DNA from 2 places in the Undibacterium sp. Di24W genome. Region 1 is predicted to be linked to the other one. Evidence: predicted binding sites of a transcription regulator. Region 1 holds the regulator's gene; the other holds the start of a gene.
The links. Region 1 encodes sigma-54, which starts transcription at its own class of promoters, with help from an activator protein. Its sites were predicted from a motif close to TGGCANGNAANCTGCTTT; they were not measured.

Region 1 (15,639 bases):
CTATTTAGATCCAGATGAAGTTTCGACTCAGCAGGAATTGAAGAAAAAAGAAAAAGAGAAAGGAGCGAAGAAATGAGATTGATTAAAGCGCTTAGCTCTTTTTTGATGCTATTGGTATTGACCGCTTGCGGCGATAATGGTGTTGGTGAGTTGAAGGTTTGGATGGATCAAGTAAAGAAAGAGACGCAAGTAAGGGTCAAGCCCGTGCCGGAACCAAAATTATTTGTTCCAGTTTCATATGAGCAAGGAGGTCTGATTGACCCGTTTGATGCCAGTAAGTTAATGGTGGTGTTTGCCCGATTGAAGGCTGCGAATGATAATGGACTGAAACCGAATTTTGATCGCCCTAAAGAAGCCTTAGAGGGATATCCATTAGAAGCTATGAAGATGGTTGGTACTTTTGATAATCGCAAGGCATTTCAGGCCTTGATACAAGTCGGTAAGGCCGTTTTTCCAGCCACCTTGGGCGCTTATATAGGACAAAATTTTGGTAAAATTGTAAGTATTACTGACACCAAGATAGATATAGTCGAGACGGTCCAGGATGCGACAGGTGAATGGACTGAACGAAAAGCAAGCTTAGAATTGCAAGAGGCGAAAAGATGAACGCATTGATAAATAAAAGCACGAGGAGCGCCATGCGCATTAAGTTTCTTTTTCTGGGTCTGGCATTGATTTGTCAATCCGTGTTTGCTCAAAATGATAACTCAATTGATTCCATTACCGCCAATCAACAAGGTGCTAATGTGGTCGTCAAAATTAATCTCAAAAAGCCAATTGAAAAAAATCCAATTGCATTCTCTATTGCTAATCCTGCGCGTATTTCTCTGGACTTTGCAAATACCAGCAATGCGACAGGAAAAACAGCGATTGATATTGGATTAGGTGAAGTTCGCAACCTCAATTTGATCGAAGTGCCCGGACGTTCACGCTTGGTATTTAACTTAAATAGATCTTTAAACTATGCAACTTTGGTTGAAGGCAATTCATTAATTGTTACTATTGATGGCTCAGGAGGATTGGCAACACCAGTGAATTCTGTCGGATTGCCTGTCGTTGACAAAGCTGCGCAGTCTGTGGGTAAACAAAGTATTCGTGATATCGATTTTCGTCGTGGTGTCGCTGGTGAAGGTCGCGTGATAATTGATCTGCCCAGCAATCAAATTGCAGTTGATCCGAAACTGCAAGGCCAAAAAATTGTTGTTGATTTATTTAATGTGAATTTGCCTGAAATTCTAAAGCGCAATTTAGATGTGTCCGATTATGGGTCTCCGATCCAGAAAGTTAGCACAGAACGAAAAGGTGAAAACGTCCGTATGACGATTGAGCCTAAAGGTTTGTGGGAACATAGCGTGTATCAAAGCGATACGCAATTGGTGATAGAGGTTAAGCCTATTAAAGAAGACCCAAATAAGTTGACCCAAGGAACTCAGGGGTACAAAGGCGAGCGTTTCGGTATGAACTTCCAAGATGTGGATGTACGTGCAGCTCTGCAAATTATTGCTGAGCAAGGCGGCGTCAACATCATTGCGACGGATTCTGTAGTCGGCAACTTGACTTTACGTTTGATTGATACACCGTGGGATCAAGCGTTGGAAATTGTCATGCAGATCAAAGATTTGGATATGCGAAAAAATGGCAATGTGATTTTAATTGGGCCTAAAGAAGAACTGCAGACCAAAGAAAAACTTGAATTAGAACGCAAAGCACAAATCGCCGAGCTTGAGCCTCTAAAAACAGAGGCCTTTCAATTGAAGTATCAAAAAGCAGAAAATCTACAAAAGTTATTTCTCGGTGAAACACCAGCAAATCGTATGCTGTCAAAGCGTGGCAGTGCATCACCTGAACCCAGAACCAATCAGTTGTTCATCACGGATGTCAATTCTAAGCTGGAAGAAATTCGCAAGTTGATCCAGAAAATAGACGTTGCAACTAAACAAGTTGTCATTGAAGCTCGAATCGTTGAAGCAGACAATAAATTTAGTAAAAATCTTGGTGCTAAACTCGGTTTTGCAGATATGCGTGGATTTAGAGGCGGTGACGTTGGTTTCGGTGTGTCTGGCAATCAGAGAGCTGCCATTACGGGAAATTATTTAGGTGTAGGCGAACAAACTGGGCAGGCGAAAGTGACTGAGAAAAGCTTTGTACCTAATACCCAATTTATTAATTTGCCGGCAGCGGGTCTTGGCGGTTTGGATGCAGGCAGTTTTGCAGTGAGTTTGTTTTCTGCTGCCGCAAATCGTTTCCTCAATTTAGAGTTGTCCGCATTAGAAGCGGATGGTGAAGGTAAGATTATTTCTAGTCCTCGTGTAGTAACAGCAGACCAAACACCAGCACACATTGAGCAAGGTCAAGAAATTCCCTATCAAGTGTCTACCTTTAGCGGTGCGACTTCGATTTTCTTTAGAAAGGCGACTTTGAGTCTCGATGTTACGCCACAGATTACGCCCGACGGTACGATTATTTTGGCTGTGGATGTCCACAAAGACAGCCGTGGAGAGGAGACTCGCGGTGGCCCAGTAATTAACACTAAACAAGTCAAAACCAATGTATTAGTTGAAAATGGTGGGACTGTCGTGCTGGGTGGTATTTATACGCAAGAGGAGCGTAATGACGTTACCAAGATACCTTTCCTAGGTGATATCCCGCTGTTTGGGAATCTTTTCAAGACGAGCGGCAAGACAAATAATAAAACCGAATTGTTGATTTTTATTACGCCAAAAGTTCAGTTAACAGGTAGTTTCGCAAATCAGTAAACCATAGGACAGCACTTAGTTTGCGGGCTAAGTAGGTTGGTCCCTTGTTTCAATTTATATTTAATAGGTGTTCCATGATGAAGTATATTCGCGCAGTTCTAGCAATCACCACATTTGCCTTGCTATCTGCCTGTGGCGGCGGTGGCGGTTCAGCTGGTAACACTAGCGGGAAAGCATTGTTTACCACGGCAGCTGAGAAGTTGACTATCGTTTCAGGGCAAGTACAAACCTATAATGTTGGTGGAGGTATTCCTGCTTATACGGCAACAAGTAACACTGGTGCAATCACCGCTAGTATTAAAGGAACGACATTAACGATTACTGGTGTCGGAAGTGGAAGCGCAACAGTGACAGTCACTGACGCAGCAGGAGCTTTTGTCAAAATAGATGTAATTGCTGGCACGGGTACAGATTTCTTTATCACAGCGCCAGAAACGCTGACGTTAGGTATTGGGCTAACAAGTTCAACCTTTTCTGCTGGTGGTGGCTCTGGAATCTATCAGGCATCCAGTGGAAACAGGCAAGTGGTTACGGTCACTCAAAACGGTAACCAATTCTATTTAACCGGTGTTTCCGCTGGTAAGACGACAGTTGTTGTTGCTGATTCTGGTGGGATAACAAAAAAAATCGAAGTGACGATTGGTACTGGTCTTAGTCTTTTCACAACGGCCGCTAGTGATGTGAATGTCGCCATTGGTGCTGCTTCTGTTTATACAGTGGGCGGTGGAAATGGTTCTTACAGTGTCGCAAGTAGCAATGTTTCAGTGGCAACTGTATCGATTACTGGGGATAAACTGACCATCACAGGAAAAACAGCTGGTAATTCAACAATCGTAGTTAGAGATGCTACGAATGGTGTGGTTGAAATAAAAGTTGTAGTCGGCTCTAATCTTGATTTATTTACAACTGCGCCTGCGCAAATACGTGTCGCAATTGGTGTTTCTAGCCCCGAATTTACAATTTCCGGCGGCAATCAAGTTTATTCGATTGTGAGTGGAAATCCTCAAGTTGCTACAGTCGGTATTAACGAAAACAAATTTATCGTTCGTGGTGTTGCCAATGGTGTCACGACCATTACTGTCAAGGATGGAGTTGGTAAGACGGTCACATTTGATGTTGTGGTAGGTTCGATTGTTGATTTTTATACTACAGCGCCAAGAACGATTACGATACCAGTAAGCGGAACTGGTGCATATGTCCTCGGTGGAGGAACCGCGCCTTACACAGCAACCAGCAGCAATGCCTCTTTGGTTACAACTTCAGTGTCAGGCTCTAACCTCGTGATTTCGGGGGTAACTGGCGGTATCGCCAATGTCCTGCTCAGAGACGCGAACGGAACAGTAATAAGTCTCGTTGTGAATGTAGGTAACGGCGGTGTTAACAATCCATTTTATGTTTCTGCACCAGGGACATTGAATATTGCGACCGGCGCATCCCCTTCTTATCTCGTGGCTGGCGGTACAGGTCCATACACGGCGGCTAGTAGTAATTTAGCGATTGCAAATCCGACAATTGCGGGCGGTACTCTCACAATTACTGGCGTTGCACCTGGAACCGCAAATATCGTGGTTAAAGACGCTTTGGGCACTCCAGTAACGATTGTTGTGACTGTTGGAACAGGTGGCGTTGCGGTTCAGTTTTATACTAGTGCCCCATCGACGTTTAATTTAGCAACGGGCGCCTCACCAACTTTCTTGTTAGGTGGCGGGAGTTCTCCTTATGTGGCGACCAGTTCTGACGTCAAGGTCGCTACGGTATCCGTGACAGGCTCGGTATTAACCGTTACAGGCGTGGGGCCAGGAACTGCAACACTGTCCTTATTCGATAATGTCGGAGCGAAACTGACCGTGACGACAAATGTTTTGGGTGCAACTAGTCCAACATTGATCGTTTCTCCAATAGCAACAGATAGTTATCCAGGCGACGTCCTTTACTTCCGTGTTGATGGAGGAACCGCACCTTATTCCGTCATTTCGACAAACAATGCCATCGCCAGCATAACGTCCGGTTCTGTACTTGCTAGTGCGGGTACCATCACTGTATTTTCTGCAAAGGCGGGTAAAACCCAAGTGGTGGTCGCAGATGCAAATGGATTGTCACAGACGATTAATATAACGATTGCGGCGACAATTCCTCAGGTCTTGAGATTCACGCCTGCCGCATGGAGTATCAATGAAACGAATGGTGCCACCATACCGCTTGTAATCTCCGGCGGAAATGGTCCTTTCCAAGTATTTACGGATACTCCATTGCTGTCTGCAGTCAGCGGAACCAGTCCTGATGCGACTAACCCATTAACTTTTACTGGACGTACTGTCAACGTGAGTACAGGTACACAAGGGAATCGGTGTGTTGCTGCGGACACAGTCGTTACCTTGACGGTGAAAGACGCATTAAATAATTCCGCTACCAGTGTAATGACTATTGTCAACATTCCTGCTGGTTGTCCATAGCGTGGAAATGTAGAACTAGCAACAATGGCCGCGCCATCTTGATTCGGCGGTTTTTTAAAGTTTAATTTGGCGGTAAAGTCCTTTGTGAAAGAAAATATATTTTTAGTAGGTCTGATGGGCTCTGGCAAAACAACGGTTGGCAGAGCCCTCGCAAAAAAACTTAATAAGCGATTTGTGGATTCTGATCATGAGATAGAGGCGCGTACTGGCGTCGCTATCTCAGTGATTTTCGAAATTGAAGGCGAGGCTAGTTTCCGTCAGCGCGAGGCTGATGTGATTCGTGACCTTTGCCAACAAGATGGCATCGTGCTGGCCACAGGTGGCGGTGCGATTCTTAATCCTCAAAGTCGTGCCCTTCTTCATACACGTGGAACGGTGGTTTACTTGAAAGCCGGTATCAGCAGTATTTTGCATAGAACCCGGCATGACAAAAAACGACCGTTGTTACGTACCGCAGATCCCCGTAAAAAATTAGAAGAGCTTGAGCAGCAACGCGATCCCTTGTATCGAGAGGTGGCACATATGGTCATTGAGACTGGGCAGCCACAATTACAGACCTTGGTGCAGACGATTATTGAAAAAATGCCCGCGGAATCGCTCGCATCTGCCAGCCCAGATGACGTGACGCAGCAAGTAGCAAAACAGCTTCATCCGACAGCCAAAACAAAGTCAAATATGGAATTTGAATCAGCGCAAGCACAAACCTTGAACGTGGATTTAGGCGAGCGTGCTTATCCGATTACCGTAGGTCAAAATCTCCTTTCGAATTCCAGCTTGTTGCAAGAGCGAATTAAGGGGCATCGCGTGGTGATTGTGACCAATACCGTGGTCGCGCCCCTCTATTTAGACTCCTTGAAAAAACAACTAAGTCTGCTCGGAAAACAGGTTGAGGCTATCGTACTTCCCGACGGGGAAGAACATAAAACCTGGGAAAGCTTGATGCTGGTGTTTGACGGATTGTTGGCGAAAAAATGTGACCGTAAAACCACTTTGTTAGCATTGGGTGGTGGCGTGATTGGCGATATGACGGGCTTCGCTGCTTCGGCCTACATGCGCGGCATTCCTTTTGTACAGATCCCGACAACCTTGCTGGCACAGGTTGATTCTTCGGTCGGTGGTAAGACAGGTATCAATCACCCGCTCGGCAAAAATATGATAGGTGCTTTCTATCAGCCGCAAGCTGTGATCGCAGATACGTGTAGCTTAAATACCTTACCTGATCGCGAGCTATCCGCTGGTTTGGCCGAAGTGATTAAACACGGCGCGATTATCGACCTAGCGTTCTTCGATTGGATAGAAGCAAATATCGAAAAGCTACGAGCCAAAGATCCTGCAGCATTGGCTTATGCGGTGTTGCGCTCCTGCGAAATTAAAGCCAATGTTGTTCGCCAGGATGAGCGCGAAGGTGGCTTGCGTGCTATTTTGAATTTTGGACATACCTTCGGACATGCGATTGAGTCTGGACTTGGTTATGGCAAATGGTTGCACGGCGAGGCAGTCGGTTGTGGTATGGTCATGGCGGCCGACTTGTCCTATCGGCTTGGTTATCTCGACTATGTGAGTAAGGTACGCATTAGTAAATTGGTCGAGACTGCAGGATTGCCGACAATTGCACCTGATTTGGGTGAGCAAGTATGGGTGGACCTGATGGAAGTTGATAAGAAAAATGAAGGCGGTCAAATCAAATTCATTCTGCTTAAACCATTGGGGCAGAGTATCATCACGCAAGTTCCACAAGCCACATTGTTGGCAACACTTAGCGCCTGTATTTTGTCTACCTGATGTCTGCATAAAATCACCGAGGATAGTATGTTCACCGATACGCATCTAGCCCCTTACGCTGCACAATCTGCGCAAACTAAAGGGCGGCGTTTCATAGAACCTAGTCCTGGCACTCGATCCGAATTTCAACGCGATAGAGACCGCATTATTCATAGTGCGGCGTTTCGTCGCCTTGAATATAAGACACAGGTCTTCGTTAACCATGAGGGCGACCTGTTTCGTACACGTCTAACACATAGTATTGAAGTCGCCCAAATCGCGCGTTCTATCGCTAGAAATTTGCGTTTGAATGAAGATCTGGTGGAAGCGATTTCTTTAGCGCACGATTTAGGTCACACACCTTTTGGCCACGCCGGGCAGGATGCTTTGAATGCCTGCATGAAAGACTATGGGGGCTTTGAACATAACCTACAAAGTCTGCGAGTCGTCGATACATTAGAAGAGCGTTACGCCAGCTTCGAAGGTCTGAATTTAACATTCGAAGCGCGCGAAGGCATACTCAAGCATTGCTCGCTAAATAATGCCAGAGAGCTGGGGGAATTGGGTCAACGCTTCATTAATAAGACGCAACCGAGCCTTGAAGCACAGCTCACCAATCTGGCAGACGAGATTGCCTACAATAATCACGATATTGATGATGGCCTGCGCTCTGGTTTGCTGACTGAAGTGCAGTTGATGGAAGTCGATTGCTACGCCCGTTTTCGTCGTGAAGTTGATGATACATATCCTGGTATAGGCGGTCGGCGTGCTATTTCAGAGACGATACGACGCATGATCAATATGTTGATTAGTGACCTAACCCAAACCGCACTACGACGTATTCGTGAGGCAACACCGAAGTCTATTGATGATGTGCGTGCACTGCCCGCCATGATGGCGTTTTCAGATGCTACCTATCAAGACGCCAAGTCGCTGAAACAGTTTTTATACGAGCACCTATATCGGCATTATTTGGTGAATCGTATGAGTCATAAAGCCAAAAATACAGTACGGGAATTGTTTGAAGTGATGATGGCTCAGACTAATTTAGTGCCGCCTGATTATCGTGTACAAGTCTCGTCAGATAATGAGCAAACAACGTTTCTGCAAGCGCGTCGCATAGCCGACTATATCGCGGGAATGACGGATCGTTTTGCGATTCGTGAACATAAACGTTTATTTTTGATAGAAGAAGTTTGACGCTAGGTTTTCGACTATATAACGTGAGAATTCTTGTTAGTACTTAAAGATACAAGTTGATTAATTGTAAGGACATAAAATGAAAACGTGGATAAAACATAGTGCGAGCGTGATCGTCGTGGCGTGCGTAACTTTACAAGCACAAGCTGCAGATTTGAGTAAGCTTAGCAACCAAGATGCGAATGCTGGTTTAAAGGCCGCATTGGAAACGGGTGCGAATGCAGCCCTACAAAAGCTCGGCGTCGCTGATGGTTTTTTAGGGAACGACAAAGTAAAAATCCCGCTTCCATCAATGCTAGAAAAAGCTCGTCCTTTGTTGAAGTTAAGTGGACAAAGTAAGCAGCTAGATGAACTAGTCGTTGCCATGAATCGTGCAGCGGAATCTGCCGTTCCTATGGCAAAACCCTTGTTGATGGATGCAGTAAAGAGCATGTCGGTCACCGATGCAAAAAATATTTTGAGTGGTGGTGATACGTCGGTAACGAATTTTTTCCGTGAAAAAACCTCGGTGTCTTTAAGTGCTAAATTTTTACCTTTGGTTAAAAATGTGACCGATAAAGTAGGATTGTCGACCAAGTACAATGCCGTTATGGGCAAAGCTCAAAAATTAGGTGCGGTGCCAGAGAAAGAAGCGACCGTAGAATCCTATGTCAGCAACCGTGCGGTTGATGCACTCTATACGATGATAGCGGAAGAAGAAAAAGCGATACGCCAAGATCCTTTGGCTGCTGGCAGTAAGATTATTGGTAAAGTATTTGGCTTGCTGAAATAATTTGTCAAGCATTTAAAAAAGCCGAAAGATGTTCGTACATCTTTCGGCTTTTTTTCGTCGAAAAATTGGTACTCTTTTACGGCAAATGCGCCAATGGATGGGCGTAGCTTGGCCATACTTCGACAAAAAATTGGGCGATCATTTCTTGCTTAACTTCGGCAATAGTTGGTGGCGACCATAATGGCGAATTGTCTTTGTCTACCACCAAGGCTCGCACACCCTCCAGTACCTCACCATGTTTGAAACAATGACGTACCATAGTGCGTTCTAGACGCAAGCAATCAGCAACGGACTTTGATTTGCAGCGTCGTAATTGTTCTAAAGTAACCGCCATCAATAGCGGTGAACGTTTGTTCATAATAGCCAGTGTTTTTTCTGCAAATTCTGTTTCGTCGCTGGCAAGTGTGGCGCAAATATTGTGTAAATTATTACCAGTGAAATGTTGGTCGATCTTCGTTCGATCATTTGCAAGTTGACATTGAGCATGCGCTATTTCATGCTCAAATTGCGCGGAGAAACGACGAATCGCAACACGTAAATCTGCTTCTGTGTTGTGCTTAATTAAATCCATTAAAGCTGGAATTTGTACGGTCGGAATATAGACATCGGCTAAATTGGCATAGATCGCATCGGCAGCCTGAATTATTTCCCCAGTGAGTCCTAAATACGTACCAATCTCTCCCGGCGTTTGATTGAGAAAGTAACCGCCGCCCACGTCGGGAAATAATCCAATATTTACCTCTGGCATCGCCATTTTGGTACGTTCAGTGACGATGCGCAAACGACTGGCTGTACCTGATTGTGCGATACCCATGCCACCGCCCATGACTACGCCGTTCATCAAAGCGATATAGGGTTTTGGATAGAAATGAATTAAATGATTCAGTGCATATTCTTCGGTGAAAAAATCTTCGAGTAGTGCGCTGTCACCCTTAGGCGTTAATGTGCCAACATCGTAGAAGAAACGAATATCGCCACCAGCACAAAAAGCTTTCTCGCTACTACTGTGAATGAATACAGCATGAATTTCGGGGTCGTTATGCCAAGCGCGTAAAGTGGCGGTTAGTCCACGAACCATTTCTAAGGACAAGGAATTTAGTGCTTTGGGGCGATCTAAAGTGATGATGCCAACATGATTGTGGATTTCTGTCAGGACGTGGGAGCTCATTTTTATCTGTCGAAAATTGTCATATGAGAATTCTACCTTAGGGCATCAGACATAGATGGAAAAAATGGCTTGCAATGTAACTGTAATAGTTTTTCTTCACGTTTCAATGGACATAAAAAAGGACGCTAAAAAGCGTCCTAGGGATCATCGAATTGATGATTCAGTATTCTAAATTAATCTAATTGTGTAGAGGCAGGGTCAGGAATATGTTTGATCGCATCATGTTGATGGTCTTGAATTTTATCCTTGTGTTTGATGACCTGACGATCGAGTTTGTCAATTAAGGTGTCGATGGCAGCATACAAATCGTGCGCCAGACTTTCTACATGTATATCTTTACCGCTAAGGTGTAAATTAATGTCAGCTTTGTGGCGTTTGTCCTTTTCCCGGAGCTTATCAACCGTCAGGATGACGGCGATATCAATGACTTGATCGAAGTGTCGTCTTACCCGCTCTAGCTTGCTTTGTACATATTCACGAATTGCAGGAGTAACTTCGACGTGGTGTCCACTGATGGTGAGATTCATACTACGCTCCTATGGTGATATTGTTTTATTTGCTTCTAAGTTGCCAGTCATTACGATCGCTCATTGGCAGAAATTTGTTTTGAGCTAAATCATATATAACGATAGAAAACAATATTTCAAGAACTGGTTTATAAAGATTTCCTTAGACCGACAGGGGGAATTTTCAGAGCCTCACGGTACTTTGCAACAGTACGGCGCGCGATGACCATGCCTTGTTCTCCCAATATGTCGGCGATCTTGCTATCCGAGAGGGGTTTTTTCTGGTCTTCTTCTCCTATTAATTGTTTGATCAGAGCCCGTATCGCTGTGGAAGATGCTTCACCACCGGTTTCCGTTGCGACGTGACTACCGAAAAAATATTTCAACTCAAACATGCCGTGCGGTGTCAGCATAAATTTTTGAGTTGTTACACGCGAAATAGTGCTCTCGTGTAATCCCAGTGTATCAGCTATTTCGCGCAAAACAAGGGGTCTCATTGCGACAGCACCATGCGTGAAAAAATTATATTGCCTTTCCACTATGGCTTGCGCGACGCGCAAAATAGTGTCAAAACGTTGCCGCATATTTTTGATAAGCCAGCGCGCTTCTTGTAGCTGCGGATTCAGGCAAGGATCACCGCGTTGCTGTTTCATTAAGCCTGCATACATTTGGTTGATGCGCAGGCGAGGCATCACATCGCGGTTCAGCATCACTTGCCACTCGTCGCCAATTTTCTTGACTACAACGTCAGGTACCACGTAGTCAGATTTTGCAATCGCAAATGCTAAGCCAGGCTTGGGATTACATTGACGGATGACAACTTGTGCTTCACGTAAATCTTCGTCATCACACTGTAGGAATTTGCGTAACTTGGTGAAGTCGCGTTGGGCAAACAAGGGCAAATATTGCTCGACGATTTGCAGTGCTAAACGACGCGTCACAAAGGGTATCTTAGGGAAACGCTTGATTTGCAGTGCTAAACATTCAGCGGTATTGCGTGCACCTACGCCTTCGGGTTCGAAGCTTTGCAGCATGGTTAAGGCAAACCGTAATTCCTCTAACTCGACGCAAAGGTCAATAGGAAGGCTTTCATAGATTTCATCCAGGCTCTCGCACAAATAACCATTCTCGTCGATGGCATCGATGATTAATTCGATCAGTGCTCGGTCACGTGGCTCTCTGATGTTCAGACGCATTTGTTCTAACAAATGTTCTCTTAAGGTGGTTTGTGCGGCCTCTAATTGCGGGCGACCATCTTCCTCGTCGTTGTTGGATTTAGAGCCGCTGCCAGGTGCATCATCGAAGCTCCAGTCGTCATTGTTGGCGGTTGCTGCTTCACAGTCGGCGACTTGTTCTGGGACGGCTTCCGTGCTGCTGCCGTTGTCGGGTGCTTTTTCTGTATTTTGAAATTCGCTTTCGCTTTGCTGGCTTGCATTGTTGATGCAGCCATCCGCCAGTAAACGAACTGCATTGTCCAGTGCATCGTCGACGCGTTCCAGTAAGGGATTTTCCGTCAACAACACTTCTAGCTCTTGATGTAATTCCAAGGTGGACAATTGCAGCAAACGTATTGATTGCTGCAATTGCGGCGTCAATGCCAAATGTTGCGAGGTGCGTAGCTGTAAGCTCTGCTTCATGGTTATGCCAATCGCTTACATGCGGAAATGTTCACCCAAGTAGACTCGACGTACCGTCTCATTGGTGATGATTTCGTCAGGGCGTCCACTCGCCAATACCGAGCCTTGATTGATGATGTAGGCGTGATCACAAATACCCAAGGTTTCACGTACATTGTGATCCGTGATCAATACGCCGATATCGCGTTCTTTTAAAAAGCGAACGATTCGTTGAATCTCAATCACAGCAATAGGGTCTACGCCCGCGAAGGGTTCATCCAGTAATACAAAACGTGGATTGGTGGCGAGGGCGCGTGCGATTTCTACGCGGCGTCGTTCACCTCCGGATAAAGCGCGTGCTGGGCTTTCTCGCAAGCCATCAATTTGCAGCTCTTCCAATAGCGTATTTAATCGCTGTTCAATTTCTTTTTTGGAAAGCGCTTTGCCATCCTTGTCATGTTGCAGCTCTAGCACTGCGCGTACATTATCTTCTACCGAAAGCTTACGAAATACCGATGCTTCTTGCGGCAAATAAGATAGACCCAAACGTGCTCTTTGATGGATAGGCAAATGAGAAATGTCGGTGCCGTCGATATCAATTTTGCCTGCATCGGATGGCACCAAGCCAACGATCATATAGAAGGACGTTGTCTTGCCAGCACCGTTCGGTCCTAACAATCCGACGACTTCACCACTTTTGACTTGAAGCGAGACGTCACGAACTACCTGGCGCATGCCATAGCGTTTTTGCAGGCCTTGAATTACGAGAGTACTGGTAGTCATTTTTCTTGTTTAACTTCTGTTTTTGCTTGCTTAGGTTCGGAAGTAATAGTCACACGACCACCACCAGGGATGCGTTTGCCTGAAGTAGAGTTAGTTGCAGTAAATACGTCGTTAATGCTATCGTAAGACAAGAATTCGCCATTCTGTTCTTGTGTCATTTTTTGTTGGCTTAAGTAGCGGACATTGGCTTTCGCAATAAACTTAACAACTTCAGTCTTCTTGTCATACTCAACGCGATCCGCTGAACCTTCTATCCACAAGTCGCTACCACCATCGCGCTTCTGACGGAAAAACACTTGGCTACCTGGCCTGCCAGTTAAGATCACCATGCCACCATCTGCTGTTTCGGTTTCTACGGCATTTTCTGCTTTGATCAACAAAGTACCGCGTGTCAGCTCGACATTACCCGCCAATGTTTTGGTACCAGTTTTACCGTCGTAGACCGTATGCTCTGCGTTTATTAAGGTCTTTTTTTGGCTATCTGCTTTTTCAGCATGAGCGAGCTGAGCCAGTGTAGTCGTGAGTAATAGTGCGCCACCAGCAAGCGTTAAAAAACGTGTGGTGGAGTTGATTGCAAAATGCATTTTTTGATCCTTTGCCATTGATTTCATAGTAACTAAGTGTGCGGCTTTTTTTAAAGCCCCGTTATTTCCCCACCTTGTTCACTACCTTATTTTCAATCCTGTTTTCAATCTTATTGTCAATTTCAATATGTACGTTCTTCAAGAAACGCACTTTCTGGTCGGCGTTGTTCGCTTCCATGCCATAGGCACTAATCGTTGCTCTTAATGTCGTCATTTTGACCCGTGCATCTGTTTTCATTTTCTCGCTATCGGGGTAAAGAATTAAAGAACTTGTTTCCATGATGATCGCGGCAGTTCGCGCGCTTTTTGCTCTTTCAATGACCACATTGTTAATCATGTGAATTTGATCTTCTGGTTTCGCGTTAGCGGATTCTTTGACTTTCTGTTTTACGATGGCACGATCTGCACGAATTAGCATAGGCGTCTTCTCTTCATCAATACTTACAATTCGTGGATGCAGAATTTCGAATTCATCTTCTTGCGGAAAGTGTGTGAGTTTCTCACCTGTGACGCGATAATTCGTATTACCTGATTGTGATAAGCGCACAAAATTAAAATCTTCTACAAAGTAGTCCGGCTCGCTACGCACCTTTGAGCCGTTTGCGCGCTCTTCACTATTTCGACGCATGACCTCATAGGCCCAAAAGCTACCTAGCATCAATAGACCAAGCAGAGCTACTCCTAGCCAAACGCGGATACGATCAGCCGTCATTGTTCACATCCAAAAAGGGAGCTAATGCAGCTTCATATTTGTTTTGCGCTTTCAGAATAAAATCACATACTTCGCGTGCAGCGCCACGTCCGCCGCTTGCCTGAGTGATGTAGTCAACCCGAGTCCGCACCTCTTGATGTCCATTTGGAACGCTGGCAGCAAAGCCCACGCGCAATAGTATAGGTAGATCAATCACATCGTCACCAATAAAGCCGCAATGTGCGTGAGTGATACCTAAATCTTGCGTCAGTGTTAGAAACGCCGATTTCTTATCATGTATGCCTTGCATTACATGGCTAATCCCCAGATCCGCTGCGCGCTTAGCGACAATGGCGGATTTCCGGGCACTGATAATCGCCGTTGCAATACCTGCTTGTTGTAACAATTTAATGCCTTGACCATCCAATACATTGAAGGTCTTCATCATCTCGCCCTCGGGGCCAAAATGCAAACTACCATCGGTCAGAATCCCGTCAACATCAAATATCATCAAGCGTAGTTGTGCAGCTTTGTTTTGTGCTGTGGAGAAGGTGATTTCACTCATTAAATCACCTTGGCGCGAGTCAGGTCGTGGATATGTAAGGCACCTACCAATTTGCCTTCTGCGTCCGCTACCAGCAATTGATTAATACGATGCGTCTCCATCACTTCTACTGCTTCGACCGCTAATTGTTCTGGGCGCACGGTGCGTGGATTCTTTGCCATCACGTCAGCAATAATAAGGTCAGAGAAGTTACTTTGCTTTTCCATCATGCGGCGCAGATCACCGTCAGTAAATACGCCAACAATTCGATTGTCCTTATCGACGATCGCAGTCATTGCCATGCCTTTTTGCGTAATTTCCAGCAGGGCACTGGTAAGTTTGGTATCCGGTGTGACTTGTGGAATGGCTGCACCCGTTCGCATAATGTCTCTGACATGCGTGAGTAAACGCCGACCTAAGGCACCACCTGGATGGGAACGCGCAAAATCTTCTTCCTTAAAACCTCGCGCATCTAATACCGCCACCGCCAAGGCATCACCCAAAGCCAAAGTGACCGTTGTGCTGGCGGTCGGCGCGAGGTTGAGCGGGCAGGCTTCTTTTTCTACGTGCACACTTAAATGGATATCTGCCAATTTGGCTAAGGTGGACTCAGGATTGCCTGTAAATGCGATCAGCTTGACGCCAAGTCGCTTTAGAATCGGCAGGATCGCAATGAGTTCGCCCGCTTCGCCAGAATAAGAAATCGCAATAAAAACATCTTGTGCCGTCACCATCCCAAGATCACCATGTGCCGCTTCAGCGGGATGGACAAAGAACGATGGGCTTCCAGTTGAAGCAAATGTCG
Region 2 (15,639 bases), on a different contig from region 1:
GTAGTTTCGTTTGTATTGACTAGCTCTGAAATCACCGCGAAAGCTGCTACGGTTGTGATCCCCTCGACGGTTAATTGGGGAAGTGACGGTAATAAAATTTTGTCTGCAACGTTAACTGATAGCGCTGGGAATATCGGTGTAACAGGTAAGCCACTTACTGTTGTCGTAGACAAAACCCCGCCCACAGCCCCCACCAATCCGGTACAAGTTGCGGCAGCATTTAATGGTATCAATACACAGGAAAAGACGGCCGGTGTGGTGGTGGTAGTTGATTTGACCGGAACGGGTGCGCAAGCGGGGGATAAAGTTGAAATTGTTAGAGATGGGGCTGCCTTTACAGTACCGGTGTTACAAACATTAAGTACGACTGATGTAACAGCTGGCACTATCGCTGTTACCGTGCCGCAAGCTGCTGGTTGGGGGAATGAAGGTGCAAAAACGATTGCGGCGCGCTTAGTGGATAACTCAGGGAATACCAGTGCTAGCAGCCCTTCGTTCAACGCTATTCTCGATACGATCGCTCCCAGTGCGCCAGGGAGTGTTTTGCTAGTGCCTGCTAATGCAGGAGGGGGTATCACCTCAAGTGAGCGTAGTGCCGGCGTGAATGTCGTCGTCAATTTAAATAATACCAATGCGCTTGCTGGCGATATGGTTGAGATTTTGATAGGTGGGGTCGCATTTGCTACACCGGTTTTGTATACCCTAAGCGCTGCAGATATCACTGCAAAATCTGCGACGGCATCAATCGCGACTGGGGCCGGTTGGGGCATCGATGGCGATAAGATTTTGACGGCGCGGTTTATCGATACTGCTGGGAATATTGGTGCTGCTGGGGGGAGTGTCACTGTTACATTGGATGGAACTGCACCAGGTACACCCAGTGGTACTTTGCAAATCGCTGCAGCGGCAAGCGGCATCAGCAATAGTGAAAAAATTGCTGGCGTTGCGGTTGTGGTTGATCTGACTGGAACTGGCGCAGTGGCCGGTGATACAGTGAATTTACAGATAGATGGCAACCCTTTCACCACGCCCGTGTCGCAAGTTTTGAACGCCGCGAATGTTACTGCCAAGTCGGTGAGTTTGACAATTCCTACCGGTGCTGGTTGGGGGGCTGATGGCAGTAAAGTTATTAGTGCAAATATTGTCGATTCCTTGGGAAATGTCGGTGCGGTAGGTGCAGCGGTAAACGTGACACTCGATACACTCGCCCCGACGGGTCCGGTCAATCCAATTGCGATTCCTGTTGCTTCAAATAGTATTAGTTTGGCTGAAAAAAATGCGGGTGTTAGCGTTATCGTTGATCTGAACGGCAGTACAGCCGTCGCAGGTGATAAAGTTGAATTGCTACTTGCTGGCTTGGCTTTTGCTACACCTGTTACTCAAGTGTTGACTGCGACAGACATTACGAATCTTTTTGCTACGATGAGTATTCCCAGTGCTGCGGGCTGGGGTAGTGACGGAAGCAAAGTTATTTCCGCGCGATTGAGTGATGTCGCGGGTAATGTAGGTGTTGCTGCGGGTGCCTTGACAGTCACTTTGGATACGACTGCACCAAACGGTCCTAGCAACCCCTTAGTGGTAAGCGCTAATGCTGGTGGAGGTATTACTGGTGCCGAAAAGAATGCTGGTGTGATAGTGGCTGTGAATTTGAACGGCACCAATGCCGTGGCAGGCGACGTGGTTGAAATTCTGATAGGTGGTTCCGCTTTCGCAACACCAGTGACTTACACTTTAACCGCCCCTGATATCACCGCTCAAACAGCCAACCTGACCATCTTATCAACCAGCGGTTGGGGGGCTGACGGTAGCAAGGCACTCACTGCTAGGCTCACCGATGTTGCCGGTAATGTGGGTACTGGGGCAGGTAGCGTCACTGTTACTTTACTTGATACCACGCCACCCAATGCGCCAAGCAGTAGCTTAGTTGTGCCGGCAGCAAGCAATGGCATTAGCGCCGCCGAAAAATCCGCAGGGGTCGTTGTAACAGCATCCCTTGCGGGCACTTCAGGTGTCGCAGGTGATACCGCGACTTTGTTTATCGACGGCGCCGGTTTTGCTACGCCCGTCACTCATTTGTTAACCGGTGCAGAGGTTACCGCGGGTAATTTTAATTTCACCATCTTAAGTGGTGCTGGTTGGGGTATTGATGGAACTCATTTGCTGAATATGAGTATTACCGATGTTGCCGGCAATATAGGTGCGGTGGGTGGCGATATTAGCGTGGTCTTAGATACGATCGCGCCAACCTCACCCAGCAATGCGGTTGTCATTACGGCTGCCTCGAACGGAATTAATGCGGCAGAACAAGCGGCGGGTGTGCTTGTGACGATAAATTTGAGCGGTACCAATGCTGTGGCAAATGACAAAGTTGAAGTGCTACTCGGTGGTGTGGCATTTGCAACGCCAGTTCTTCATACACTAAGCGCTGCTGAGATCATAGCTGGGAGTGCTAATGCGACGATATTACTTGGTTCTGGTTGGGGCACTGATGGCGTAAAGACGATCGCTGCACGGGTGGTTGATGTAGCTGGAAATGTGGGGGCAATTGGCGGTAGTTTAACAACCTCTCTCGATACAACGATTCCAGCTGCTGTTGGTTTGCCTGTGTATACCGACGTCGATAATTCATCGACCAAAAATAGTGGCGATACCTATCTATTTACGGTATCGGAAGCAACCAATAAAGTGATTTCGATTGCCAATGTTAGTGTGAATAACTCACATAACTTTGGCACCGGCGCATTCGTGAATTGGAGTCCTGATGGCAAACAGTTGCTATTGACGTTAGGCACTGGGGCAACAGTGACAAGTGGTGATATTGTTACCTTGATCGGCGTATCCGATGTAGCTGGTAACTCATTGGATCTAGCGTTCGCTATTTGATTTTTGCGCTCATGCATCTCTTTAGAGATCAATCGATAAAAAGCTCAGATTCGCTACTTTACGATCTTTATGTTGGGGCGCAGATTTTTCTGGATACGACCCAGGTTTTCTACGAACTTGGTTGTGAACTTTAATCTTCTGTCATCCAGAAAAAAACCGTAGTCAATCTTTTTTCACGTAGTTCTTTACCGAAATAACCGGTAGCGCAGTGGACTAAATTGGCCTTGTATAGAATCATTCGATTGAATACGTTCTCTACTCTCAGATCTTCATACCAGGCTTGTATTGGTAGTGCGCGAACTTTAAGTGCATCGACTAAATTATTGTGGGGTGCCAGCACAATGTTCCCTCCGATTGCACCATTGGGATAGCGCAATCGACAAAAACTTGTTCCTGAATTTGGTGATGGATTCGGGCTGAGATAAATGACGCAGGCATAACGACATAAGCTGCGACTATCCGTGTGCGGATGCGAAGTACTTTCAGTGGCGCCAACCAATTGTGCGACGTTGCAATCGAGGCGCAGACCACCCGGTGGTTGTTCCATCCACAGTTTGTCTTTTCCTATTAAACGTTTCACTTGAGTTTCAACATGGCTCAATTCATCTTTGTTTAGTGCTCCATGAAAGCGCATACCCGGCCAGCTTTCTGGTTGGTAAGGTGCGCCGTATTCCCAGGCAGTATGCTTGAAACAACGTTCGGCAATTTCTTCTGCGTTCGGCAACACGTCATCGACGATCCAAAAGTTCTTTCCATGTTCTAATTTTTCGTACGGTAATTTGGGTGCGATCTGAGGTATGGCAGCTAAGACAGCATCGGGGGTGGGTAAGGGCAGCATGACAAAAAAAGAGATTGTTTTTGTTAAGAGTTGGCGAAAAAAATCAGAGTGAGAAAAGCATCACTCTGATTGTTCTATTGATTTTATTTCTGTTCTGGTTTTTTATACACCACGCCATCTTTCATGACGAAGTCTACTTTCTCTAACAATGTGATATCGGTCAAAGGATCACCTTTTACCGCGATGATATCGGCTGCGTAATTTGGCTCGATGGAGCCCAAACGTTTTGACTGATTTAATAATTCGGCAGCACCCAAAGTGGCGCTGCGTAGTGCTGCTATAGGCGACATTCCGGCTTCTACCATATAACGAAATTCTTTTGCGTTTTCACCATTAGGGAATACGCCAGCGTCCGTGCCGAACGCGATATTTACGCCAGCTTTCACCGCGCGGGAAAAGGTCGCTTGGATTAATGGGCCAATTGCTGCGGCTTTGGGTTGCACCACCGGAGAAAAGTAGTTAGGCACTTTTGCCTTTTCAGCGACAAATTTGCCGGCCGAAATGGTGGGGACATACCAAGCGCCCATTTTTTTGAACAAAGCGATAGCCTCATCATCCATATAAGTGCCATGTTCAATCGAATCTACGCCAGCACGTAATGCACGTTTGATGCCTTCGTTACCGTGGGCATGCGCCGCAACGCGGAAGCCATAATCCTTCGCAGTCGCTATTATCGCTCGTAATTCTTCATCGGTGAATTGACTATTCTGACCGCTTGCGGCCTGACTTAAGACGCCACCTGTTGCGGTGATTTTAATTAAATCAGCACCTTCCTGATAGCGACTACGAACTGCCTCGCGTGCTGTGTCAGCGCTATTAATTACACCATTTTCAGGGCCAGGTTTTCCCTTGGCGTGGCGCATGGCCATGGATAATCCATTGGATGGATCAGCATGCCCGCCCGTGGTTCCGATTGCTTTGCCTGCAGTGAACATACGTGGACCTACGATAGAACCGTTTTCAATGGCGCGTTTCATCGCAACATTTAAACCATCGGCGGCGCCTAGATCGCGCACGCTCGTAAAGCCAGCCATTAAGGTACGCTCCGCCAGTTTGGTTGAGCTATAAGCATAATCAATTGCATCAAGGCTTAGTGCATTTCTGAATTGATCGACTTGTGGTTTAGGATCATCCGATAAATGTACATGCATATCGATTAAGCCAGGCAGGCAAGCATAATTGCTTAAGTCTATATTTGACGGATTTGCCTGCATCGGTGTAATCGATTTTACACTATTATTTTCTATGGTGATGCTGACGCGTTCTCGCCAAACGCCTGCTTTGACGTCAAGTAATTTGCCACAATTAATCACTGTCGTACCAGCTATTGCGCTCGTCGTGCAAGTCGCAGTAGCAATCAAGAAAGCAAGCTGGGTGAGTTTATGCATAAGGTGTCTCTTTTAAAATAATGGGGGAAATCTCTGAGGATTCAAATAATGCGGTTTTTTTTGAGCGAACGAAAGCTTTGTTGCAGATTGCCTCACATTATTTGAAAATGCTGTTGTAATTTTCTGAAAAATGCGAGGGAGGTGCGAGAAGACTTGAGTGCTTTAATACTTAATACTTAATATTGAAAAAGACCTTTCAACCAACGAGGCCAGCTCACGCTAGTTTGGTTCACTCTAAATCGTTAGCATTAAGTTGTAGCTCTAGGTAAAAGTTTGCCCCCCCTTGACGATCTCTTTCGAAATCCAGGCTGCCATGCATCGCCTCCATGAGTTCCCTGCTAATTGCCAGACCTAGACCAGTACCACCTTGTTTTCTGGTATCAGAAGAGTCGGCCTGAACAAATTTTTGGAATAAGCTATTTTGGAATTCGGGAGGCACGCCAGGCCCTTGATCTATCACCGAGACGCGAATGAGATGTTCGCGCCAGCTAACTTGAATGGATACGTTGCCATGATTGGGTGAATACTTAATGGCGTTGGAAATCAAGTTTGACATGACTTGTAGAAAGCGATTTTGATCTATCGTAACTATGATTTCTGGGTGGGGGTTGTCTACGGTAATCGAAATCATTCTTTCTATGCCGGCTGCCAGATTGCTCTCGCAGGCAAGCTTTAGGACCTTGTTTAACTCAACTTTTTGCATATTGAAGTGCATTTTTCCAGCCGATAATTTTTCCATGTCAAGTAAGTCATTGATCAGGAAGCTTAAGCGTTGACTATTTTTGTGTGCGATATGCAGCATGGATTTAATTTTAGCGGGAAGCTCTCCTACTGCTCCACCTACAATTAATCCGAGTGCGCCGGAGATCGACGTTAATGGGGTGCGCAGCTCATGACTTACAGTTGAGATAAACTCACTCTTCATCGTTTCTATTCGTTTTCGCTCACTGATGTCTTGTATCGTGCCATACAAGCGCTCACAGCGACCTTCGTTTATTTGAGTAAGACCCAATACCCTAACCCAGCGTTCATGGCCTCGCATCGTTACGAAGCGTAATTCGCTATCAAAACTTTCGCCCGTATGAATCGCATGATTGATTTTCTCTTGTATGGTGTCGCGATCTTTTCCTTCCTTATAAAATAATATTGCCTGTTCCAGATTGCATGAATAACCTTCTGGTACTTGATGAATTTGCTCGGTGAGCTTGCTCCATTTGGTACGCGATTCATTTAAGTCCAGTTCCCAAGTACCTATTTGCGCAGCGCTATTGGATTGCTCTAACAAATCGATGGTGTGCGCTAGCTGTGCTTCTGCAAATTTTTGTTTTGAAATATCGGCGTGGCTTCCGGACATCAATAAAGGTTTACCATCGTCTGTTCGGCTGATCAGACAACCACGGTCCAATATCCAAACCCAATGTCCATCCTTATGCCGCATACGACTTGTAAACTCGTAGTAATCGAGTTCTCCGCTAAAATGTCTTTGCAGTAATAAATCGGATTGTTTTAGATCGTCTGGATGAACTAACTTACTCCATGTCTCTAAACTGATTGGAGCCAATTCTTCTAGCGTATAACCCACAATTTCTGCCCAACGCTGATTGTAGCTGGCTTCTCCCGTTTGCACATTCCATTCCCAGGTGCCGATATTGGTTCCCTTAATAATATCTGCTAGTCTGCGCTCGCTATCCAGATGGCTTGCCCGTACTCGAGCTGCCTGAATTAATTGTGCAATAGTGAGTAATATCGGCTGCAAGAAGTTGACCAAATCTTGTTTGTAACCGAATGGGCGATTGGCGATTCCTATGGTCGCAATGAGCGCTTCATTGTAATAAATCGGCAGGCCTAAGAAATTATGGATGCCTGGGTGAGTCGAAGTACCTTGCATTCTTTCATCTGTCAGCTCATTCAAAATAATGACAGATTTGGTTCGAATCGCCGCGCCGAATAAATCATCGAGCGCGTTCAATTTTAGATTTTGAGTCGTACATTCGTTGGCAGTTAAAGGTGATGTCAGTTTTTTCGCAGTGCGGTTAATGGTAAATAATTTGAGATGCGTTTCGGATTTTTGATCTTGAAATACTTCTCCGATAAAACCGTAGCTACTGCCAGTTAAATCCAAGATGTCATGCAAAAGGCTTTTAAATCCCTCACCGTGCTCCAAACTATGTATGAATTTTGCCTGAGCATTGGAAATAACCTGCGCTAGGTTTTGTTGTAATTTTAAAGAGCTGGCTAATTCCCATTCATAGATAGTATTGTTGACCCACTCCGAAAACAATTTGATAAACTCAATTTCGACCTGAGTAAAAAAAGCAGGTTTGCGGGCTAGTGAGTCTGAGAAAGCCAAGGTTCCAAAAAGTGTATTTTGCGCATGGATAGGAACCCCGATATAGGAGCCAAATACCAAGAGCGAATTTTTTGCAATTTCCGCATAAGGGCTCGTGCTTACTTCAGGCAGTAGCGTAATTTCGTTCGATTGCATGCTGACCGAACACATAGTCTGATCTAAAGTTAAAACCGAGCCTTCACAGGGGAATTCAGGATTCCATTGAACTATGACTTCGCAATCGTCGCTTCGATGACGATTAATCATACCGTTTGACATGTTCAAAAAGCGGCATGCGATTTCCAGCGCTTGCCTCAATAAAACGGCGTAATCAGTGTTACTTAAAGAAGAGATTTTGGTTAAAGCTAATAGCGCATAGTGTTGTTGATTTTGTTGGAATAGCCTAATTTCTTGTTCTACACAATCGGCCAAGTCGCGCAGTGAATTTAATTCTGCAACGCTTAAAGTGCGTGGATGGCTGTCAATAATGCACAGCGTACCAATATTGTTTTTGCCATCGGGCCGTAATGGTGCACCTGCATAAAATCGAATATTAGGCGCCCCAGTGACGAGAGGATTGTCGGCAAAACGGGCGTCTTCAAGCGCATTGGTAATATGGAAAACTTCTTCTTCCAAAATTGCGTGACCGCAAAATGAAATGTCTCTGCCTGTTTCACAAGCTGTCAGTCCTTGCTTGGACTTAAACCATTGGCGATCACTGTCGACGAGGGATACTAGCGCAATTTCTACACCAAAAAACTGCTTGGCCAGTCGGGTCAGGCGGTCAAAGCGCTCTTCTTCGGCAGTGTCTAGTATATTTAAATCGACTAGCGCCTTTATCCGCGTACTCTCGTTCAGCGGCATGTCGGGTGATTTCATGCACTTCGCTCCAGTGATAAAGAATACGATGGATTGGTTTTTGAATGCGCGTCCATGTCAATCGCTGATATCACAAAATGTCGCAATTGGATTAGCGATGATATTATGAGTATCTAGCAAGAAGTTCTTCTAGGCAAGTGAATCCCGATCTCAATTTTTGCATGTTGCTGATTTACGAATGTTGTATGGTAATTCGGGTCAGGTTTTGCTTAGTTTCTATGCTTGCTAAGCTAATGATATTGAAATCATGGCAATATAAGCTTTGTCAGTGTTAGTATTCTTTATAAGCTTAGTCAGGTCGTGTCGAAATAAGCTTCCCCAATTCTCGCTTTCTTGCTCAAACCTACTTAGACTGGGATAATCAGCGCTGTATATATTTCCCTGCCCCCACTATGTTGAAGTTCCGCTCCTTCGTTGTTTCTATTGCTGCATTGTTTGTGATATCTGCGCTGTGTTTTCCATCTGCCTGCAACGCGTCAGAAAGTCCGGTGCGTCTTTTTTTGCAGGAAAGTCTGGATAGCGAAGGGAAGCAAGTTGCTCTGAATCCAAAATTGATGGAAATTTTGACCTATTTTGAACGCCAGACCGGTCTCAAGTTTGAACCGATTATTTTGCCTTGGAAGCGCGCGCAAAGTGAGACTTTGGAGGGAAAGGGAATCATTTATGGATTTTCACGTTCACCCGAGCGTTTAAAGGCCTACCACTTTTCATTGCCAGTCGTTACTGAGCGAGTTTGGGGTATCACATATGGTAGACCTAAACCTAATTATCGACATGTAGAGGATTTGCGCAACAAAATAGTCAGTACTGGGCGCGGATTTAGCCATGGCATGGAGTTTGATCAAGCCCGTGATGTGATCTTTAAAGTGCAAGAAGATTCTGCGTCGACTGTTGCACGCTTTAAAAAATTAATGGCGAAGCGCAGTGATTTAATGGTGTGGCCAGTACGCGGATATCAACACCATGCCGAAGTTGAAGAATACATTAATCGCATCATCGTAAAAGAGTCGAATGACCCCGAGTTAAAAGGCCGGTATTTTGATGTAACCGATCAGCCTTTGTTTTATGACTCCACACACTTTGCCAGCGCTAAAGGAAAGTATGCGGAGGTACTCAAAAAGATAGATCAAGCGATTGCGCGTGGTACAAAAAATGGAAGTTTAAATAAGGTCTTACGCGGCTATCATTAAAAAAACACTCATTATTGGCGGTCAGCATGTTGTCGAATTGTCTGTTGCTTGTGTGCGATCAAAGTATCTAATGCTAAAAAACAAGCTTGGTTTCGACCTTGTTGTTTAGCTTTATACAATGCGGTATCCGCTGCATCAATCAATGCCGATACTTCGCGATGTTGGATAGGATCGTAGGTGCTTAAACCTATGCTTATACTAATGACTTGATTACTCTTTGACTTTAAATGCGGGAGTTGTAAGTCAGTAATCGCAGTGATTAATTTTTCAGCAAATAGCACGCCATGTTCTGCGGGCATATCCGGTAATATCAAAACAAATTCTTCTCCACCATAGCGCGCTAACATATCCGAAGAGCGTGAAATCTGCGCTCTTAAAGCAGCAGCGACCTTAATCAATATCTTATCGCCTGCAGGATGTCCGTAGTAGTCGTTATATTGTTTGAAGTAATCGATATCGACCATGAAGATCGATAAAGGGTGCTTTTGCCGTATCGCTTGTCCCAAAGCAATTTTGTAATGTTCGTCAAAAAAGCGGCGATTGTACAAGCTAGTCAGGCTATCGGTAGTCGCATCTTTTTTCAATAGTTCTGAATGCGAGCGCAACATTTTTTCACGTCGTATGGAGGTGCTAGAATCGGTGACTTGAATCAAGTAACAAGCATCCGCCAAATCCGAGTCGAGTACTGTGATGGTAATGGATTGATGAATGGCAATTTGCTTATTCAAACTTTCTTCTTCGCCAAATAGCGGCAAAGGGGAGCGATGCAAAGCGTTCGATAGCATTGCAGGCAAGCCATAGGTAATCGAATTTTTCAGAGCGTTACTGAAAGCCAAGCTAGGAGCGGTAGGAAACACAGTAGACATGTTGTTTTGCCGTGCTATGTCCGAAGAGATACCTGAATGTTTTTCCATCCAAGCATTCCACAACAATATATTGGTATCAGCATCAACTAAAATCAGCCCCATATTAATACTATTCAAAATAGGGCTTTGATAAATCTCTAAAGAGCTCATTCTATATTTCCTAAAAACTGCTCTAAATGCTTTACTAAGCTAAGTAGTGACATGGAGCTCAACAAGAAAATCAGGTGGCCTTCAGAAAGGCGTTTCTCGATCGAAAGATCGATGTGCAATACCAAAACAAAAGCCTGGTCTTCTGCGCTATGCAAGCTTCTGAAAATTTCTTCAGTCGACGCAATTTTGTAATCTGGTAGTGAGCTATTTAAGGAAATATGCAACATATCTGCCATGGCCGAGAGACAGGCATTGAGGATAATATTCCCCAGTTCGCACATGGCTTCTTGTTCGAATTCTGCCAGCTCTTCAATGCTCATCTGCGAGCCCATCATATCGCGCACTATTTCCAGTGCATGGCTCTCCGTAAATAAAAGCAAAGCCTGCGCATCGAAAGGGCCGGAAAATTGTTGGCTGACTACGCCGAATTTCAAGCTGCTCAGATCCATGATGTTGGCATCAACTTCAGAAGTTTTTTTAATTTCCACTGAAGGCACTGAGAGTTTTACTTCGTCTCCAACAATTTCGCTCAAACTTGCGGCAGCGCGGCCAGCACCGACGTTAAAAACTTCGGCGAGCGCGTCTAAATGAAGGTCTGTTAGGCTGTTCACAATTATCCTAAAAAGTAATGCAGTGCTTCTGCGATCGACTTCTCCGTGATCGGCTTAGCAACAAAGATGGCGCCCATAGCGTTCGCTCTATCTTGAAAACTCTCTTGAATATTGGCAGAAAAAATGACCACCCGACACGAAGGCATTTCCTTTAGTAATATCTCGGCAGCATCCGTTCCTAAAATGCCGGGCATATTAATGTCCATAGTGCAAAAATCAGGTTTCTTTTCCAGTGCCATAGCAACGCCATCAGTGCCGTTGTTAGCTTCGAGAATTTCCCAGTTGGGATGAACATCTAAAACTCGGGCGCGTATGATCATACGTGATACTTTACTATCATCTACGATCAGTAGTTTTTTTACTGGCGTGTCGGCTGTCATCGCATTTTTCCGTTATTAATTTAATGTTGAATCAAAGATTTGTTTAGCGAACCTAAAGTCTCTTTTGATATTTTACCCTAAGCGGTAGGCTTAGCATTTTAAGGAGATTTAATGCGTTGTAAAAAGCCTTCGATATTTGTTACTTTTTGTGTCTGGGAGACTGTCTATGTTGATTTGTTGCTTTTTAACTTGCGCCATAAGGTGGTACGACTAATCCCTAAGTGCTTGGCAACGTCATCTTTTCTATTCTTAAACTTATGCATTAAGAAATCAAGTGATTCTTCAGAAGTTTCTGCGATTTTTGAAGCAGAGAGTTCATTTGCTTTATTCTGCGCAAGCTCAGGGAATAAGTTGACTAGAAAGCCAGGCGTAATGGCTTGTAAAGGCGTGGCGGATAAATGCAAGGCCACCCGTTCCATGAAGTTGCGTAATTCGCGCACATTGCCCGGCCAACCGTAGCTCCTCAGTAAATCTTCGCAAGCTGCTACCTCTGCATGGAGATTGGGATGGGGTCGACTAGCGATTGCTGCACACGCTTGTTTTAAACTCCATTGAGAAAGACTGACTAAGTCTTCAGGGCGTTCACGCAGCGACGGCAAATGTAATGGCAGTATCGCTAATCGAAAAAACAAGTCTGCACGAAAACGTCCCTCTCGTATTCTTTGTTGGAGATCGCAGTGGGTTGCGCTGATGATACGGACGTCGATCGAAATAGGCCGTACACCACCGACACGTACAATTTCTTTTTCTTCTAACACGCGTAGTAAGCGTGTTTGCAGATTTAAGGGCATTTCACCTATTTCATCTAAGAATAAGGTGCCGCGATGTGCGGCTTCAAATAAGCCTGCATGACCACCACGACGAGAGCCAGTGAAAGCACCTTCCTCGTATCCAAACAGCTCTGATTCCAACAAGGATTCTGCAATCGCGCCGCAGTTAACCGCGACAAAAGCCTGTCGTGATCTTGGGCTTTCCCGGTGGATGGCTTGGGCCGCTAATTCTTTGCCAGTACCAGTTTCACCTTGTAATAAGACAGTGGCTGGTGAGCGCGCATAAAGCATGATGCTGCTTCGCACTTCTTGCATGAGTTTTGAATCACCACGTAAATCATTTAAGCCATGTTTGGCACGCAATTCGCCGACAGGTTGTTGGCGCCCTTTCGATGCCTCGAGGCGGGTGAGGCGAGAGATTTCAATCGCATCGTCAAACGCCTGTCGGATGGAGCCAGCGGAGTACATAAAGATACCGGTTAAACCGGCTTCCTCTGCTAGATCGGTAATTAAGCCCGCACCGACAATGGCCTGTATGCCCATCGCTTTGAGTTCACTAATTTGGCTTTTGGCGTCTTCCTCGGTGACATAAGTTCTTTGTTCAACTTGAAAACCAAAAGTAGTTTTGAAATCGGCCAACTCCGGTATTGTTTCCTGGTAAGTGACAATGGCGATCTGGCGCGAGACTTTACGTGCGCGAGCCAAGGCTTGCATGACGTCAAATCCACTGGCTTTCGCGATAACGACTGGTATAGGTAGTCGATTTTTTAGATAGGCGCCGTTCGAGCCGGCAGCAATCACGGCATCACAGCGTTCGGTTTGCAAACGTTCGCGCAGCACCTGAGCGGCTTCTTCAAAGCCAAGGTGTATCGGTTCAATGTCAGCACTGGCATCGTACTCGACCATGATGTCGCGGAATAAATCAAATAAACGCGAAATTGAGACTGTCCAAATGATGGGCTTGTCTTGTGGATCGCGTGGAAGAGGGGAGTGTCGGCTCATGAGGGCTCCATGCTTACGTGGATTGCGTAGCGCTTGCTTTGGCTGGTGTTTCAAATGATGTTTCAAGTATGTTTCAATTGTGTTTCAATTGCAACGTATTTCCGTCGTATAAGTGAACTTTTCACTCAAGTTTGGCTTTGTAAGTTTGAATTCAAGTATTTGATTTTTAAGGCTATTAAATTTCGCTAACGTGAATGGACGCCCCCCTGGCACGCGCTTTGCAATAGGGACTACATCCAAACAAAAGGAAAAGATCATGTCTCAATATTCCGCAGGTGCTGCCTTCCGTAAGGCGATGCAAGAAGAGTCTCCGTTACAAGTCGTTGGTGCGATCAACGCTAATCATGCTTTATTGGCGAAACGTGCAGGCTTTAAAGCGATTTATTTGTCCGGTGGTGGCGTTGCTGCTGGTTCTCTCGGTTTGCCCGATCTCGGCATCTCAAATTTGGACGATGTATTGACTGATGTGCGCCGTATCACTGATGTTTGTGATTTGCCTTTGTTGGTCGACGTCGATACTGGTTTTGGTTCTTCGGCGTTCAACGTTGCACGTACCGTCAAGTCCATGATCAAGTTTGGCGCGGCAGCGATGCATATTGAAGATCAGGTCGGTGCCAAGCGCTGCGGCCACCGCCCAGGTAAAGAAATCGTCAGTAAGCAAGAAATGGTCGATCGCGTGAAAGCCGCGGTCGATGCACGTACTGATGACAATTTCGTGATCATGGCACGTACCGATGCGCTGGCAGTAGAAGGCTTGGAAGCGGCAATCGAGCGCGCTCTAGCATGCGTCGAAGCGGGAGCTGATATGATCTTCCCAGAAGCGATTACAGAGTTGGCGATGTACAAGCAATTCGCCAATGCAGTGAAAGTGCCTATTCTCGCGAATATTACTGAATTCGGTTCCACACCTTTGTACACGGTGGAAGAATTAGCGTCCGCTGAAGTTGGTTTGGTGCTATATCCATTGAGCGCTTTCCGTGCCATGAACAAAGCAGCGGAAAATGTGTACACCGCGATTCGTCGTGATGGCACGCAAAAGAATGTCGTCGACACGATGCAAACACGGATGGAATTGTATGAGCGTATCAACTATCACGATTTTGAACAAAAACTGGACGCCTTGTTTGCACAGCAAAAAGGGAAATAAACGAAAAGCCTCGCCGCAGAGGCGCAGAGGTCGCAGAGAAGGGAATCAAGGAACTCTGTGGGCTCTGCGCCTCTGCGGTTCAAAAAAATCAATGGAGAAAGAAATGACCACACAAGAAAACCCAACATTTAAACCAAAAAAATCCGTCGCACTATCAGGCGTTGCTGCTGGCAATACTGCCTTGTGTAGCGTGGGCAAGACAGGTAACGACTTGCACTATCGCGGTTACGATATTTTGGATGTGGCCGACAATTGTGAGTTTGAAGAAATCGCCCATTTGCTGGTTCACGGCAAATTGCCAACGACGGCTGAACTGTCTGCCTATAAAGCAAAATTAAAATCCTTGCGCGGTTTGCCAGCGAATTTGAAATTGGCGTTAGAAGCTTTGCCTGCCTCTTCGCATCCTATGGACGTGATGCGTACAGGTTCATCAGTCTTGGGTTGCACATTGCCAGAAAAAGACGATCACAACACGCCAGGCGCACGTGATATCGCTGATCGCTTGATGGCATCTTTTGGTTCCATGCTCTTGTATTGGTACCACTTTAGCCATAACGGTAAGCGCATCGACGTTGAAACCGACGATGATTCAATTGGCGGTCATTTCCTGCACTTGCTACACGGCGAAAAACCAAAAGCGTCTTGGGTTCGTGCCATGCACACGTCCTTGATTCTGTACGCGGAACACGAATTCAATGCATCGACTTTCACTAGTCGCGTGATTGCAGGTACAGGTTCCGATATCCACTCCGCTATCACCGGTGCAATCGGTGCTTTACGTGGTCCTAAACATGGCGGTGCCAACGAAGTCGCGTTTGAAATCCAAAAACGCTATGACAATCCCGACGAAGCAGAAGCGGATATCAAGCGTCGCGTAGAAAACAAAGAAGTGGTGATTGGTTTTGGTCACCCAGTGTACACAGTGTCTGATCCACGTAATAAAGTCATCAAAGAAGTTGCTCGCACATTGTCGGTTGAAGCAGGCTCTACCAAAATGTACGACATTGCTGAGCGTTTAGAAACGGTGATGTGGGATATCAAAAAAATGTTCCCGAATTTGGATTGGTTCTCTGCTGTGTCTTATCACGTAATGGGCGTACCAACAGCAATGTTCACGCCACTGTTCGTGATCGCACGGACATCTGGTTGGTCGGCGCATATTATTGAGCAACGTATCGATAACAAGATCATTCGTCCGAGTGCAAA

Region 2: the regulator sigma-54 is predicted to act here: its motif matches at 13,494-13,511, upstream of prpB (methylisocitrate lyase).

Annotation. Positions count from the first base shown of each region.
Region 1 covers NZ_JBMPOP010000013.1:18,178-33,816, reverse strand. The annotation lists gene ACO0KZ_RS20125 (type 4a pilus biogenesis protein PilO) at 1-76, shown strand, start outside; gene ACO0KZ_RS20120 (pilus assembly protein PilP) at 73-606, shown strand; gene pilQ (type IV pilus secretin PilQ) at 639-2,756, shown strand; gene ACO0KZ_RS20110 (beta strand repeat-containing protein) at 2,831-5,209, shown strand; gene aroKB (bifunctional shikimate kinase/3-dehydroquinate synthase AroKB) at 5,294-6,991, shown strand; gene ACO0KZ_RS20100 (deoxyguanosinetriphosphate triphosphohydrolase) at 7,019-8,170, shown strand; gene ACO0KZ_RS20095 (DUF4197 domain-containing protein) at 8,250-8,942, shown strand; gene ACO0KZ_RS20090 (enoyl-CoA hydratase/isomerase family protein) at 9,019-10,110, opposite strand; gene hpf (ribosome hibernation-promoting factor, HPF/YfiA family) at 10,284-10,637, opposite strand; gene ACO0KZ_RS20080 (RNA polymerase factor sigma-54) at 10,766-12,253, opposite strand; gene lptB (LPS export ABC transporter ATP-binding protein) at 12,269-13,015, opposite strand; gene lptA (lipopolysaccharide transport periplasmic protein LptA) at 13,012-13,599, opposite strand; gene lptC (LPS export ABC transporter periplasmic protein LptC) at 13,661-14,311, opposite strand; gene ACO0KZ_RS20060 (KdsC family phosphatase) at 14,301-14,855, opposite strand; gene ACO0KZ_RS20055 (KpsF/GutQ family sugar-phosphate isomerase) at 14,855-15,639, opposite strand, start outside.
Region 2 covers NZ_JBMPOP010000001.1:399,911-415,549, reverse strand. The annotation lists gene ACO0KZ_RS01695 (DUF4214 domain-containing protein) at 1-2,883, shown strand, start outside; gene ACO0KZ_RS01690 (DUF6445 family protein) at 3,014-3,721, opposite strand; gene ACO0KZ_RS01685 (amidohydrolase family protein) at 3,805-5,109, opposite strand; gene ACO0KZ_RS01680 (GAF domain-containing protein) at 5,339-8,317, opposite strand; gene ACO0KZ_RS01675 (substrate-binding periplasmic protein) at 8,710-9,507, shown strand; gene ACO0KZ_RS01670 (diguanylate cyclase domain-containing protein) at 9,519-10,523, opposite strand; gene ACO0KZ_RS01665 (chemotaxis protein CheC) at 10,520-11,134, opposite strand; gene ACO0KZ_RS01660 (response regulator transcription factor) at 11,137-11,514, opposite strand; gene prpR (propionate catabolism operon regulatory protein PrpR) at 11,679-13,286, opposite strand; gene prpB (methylisocitrate lyase) at 13,543-14,433, shown strand; gene prpC (bifunctional 2-methylcitrate synthase/citrate synthase) at 14,537-15,639, shown strand, end outside.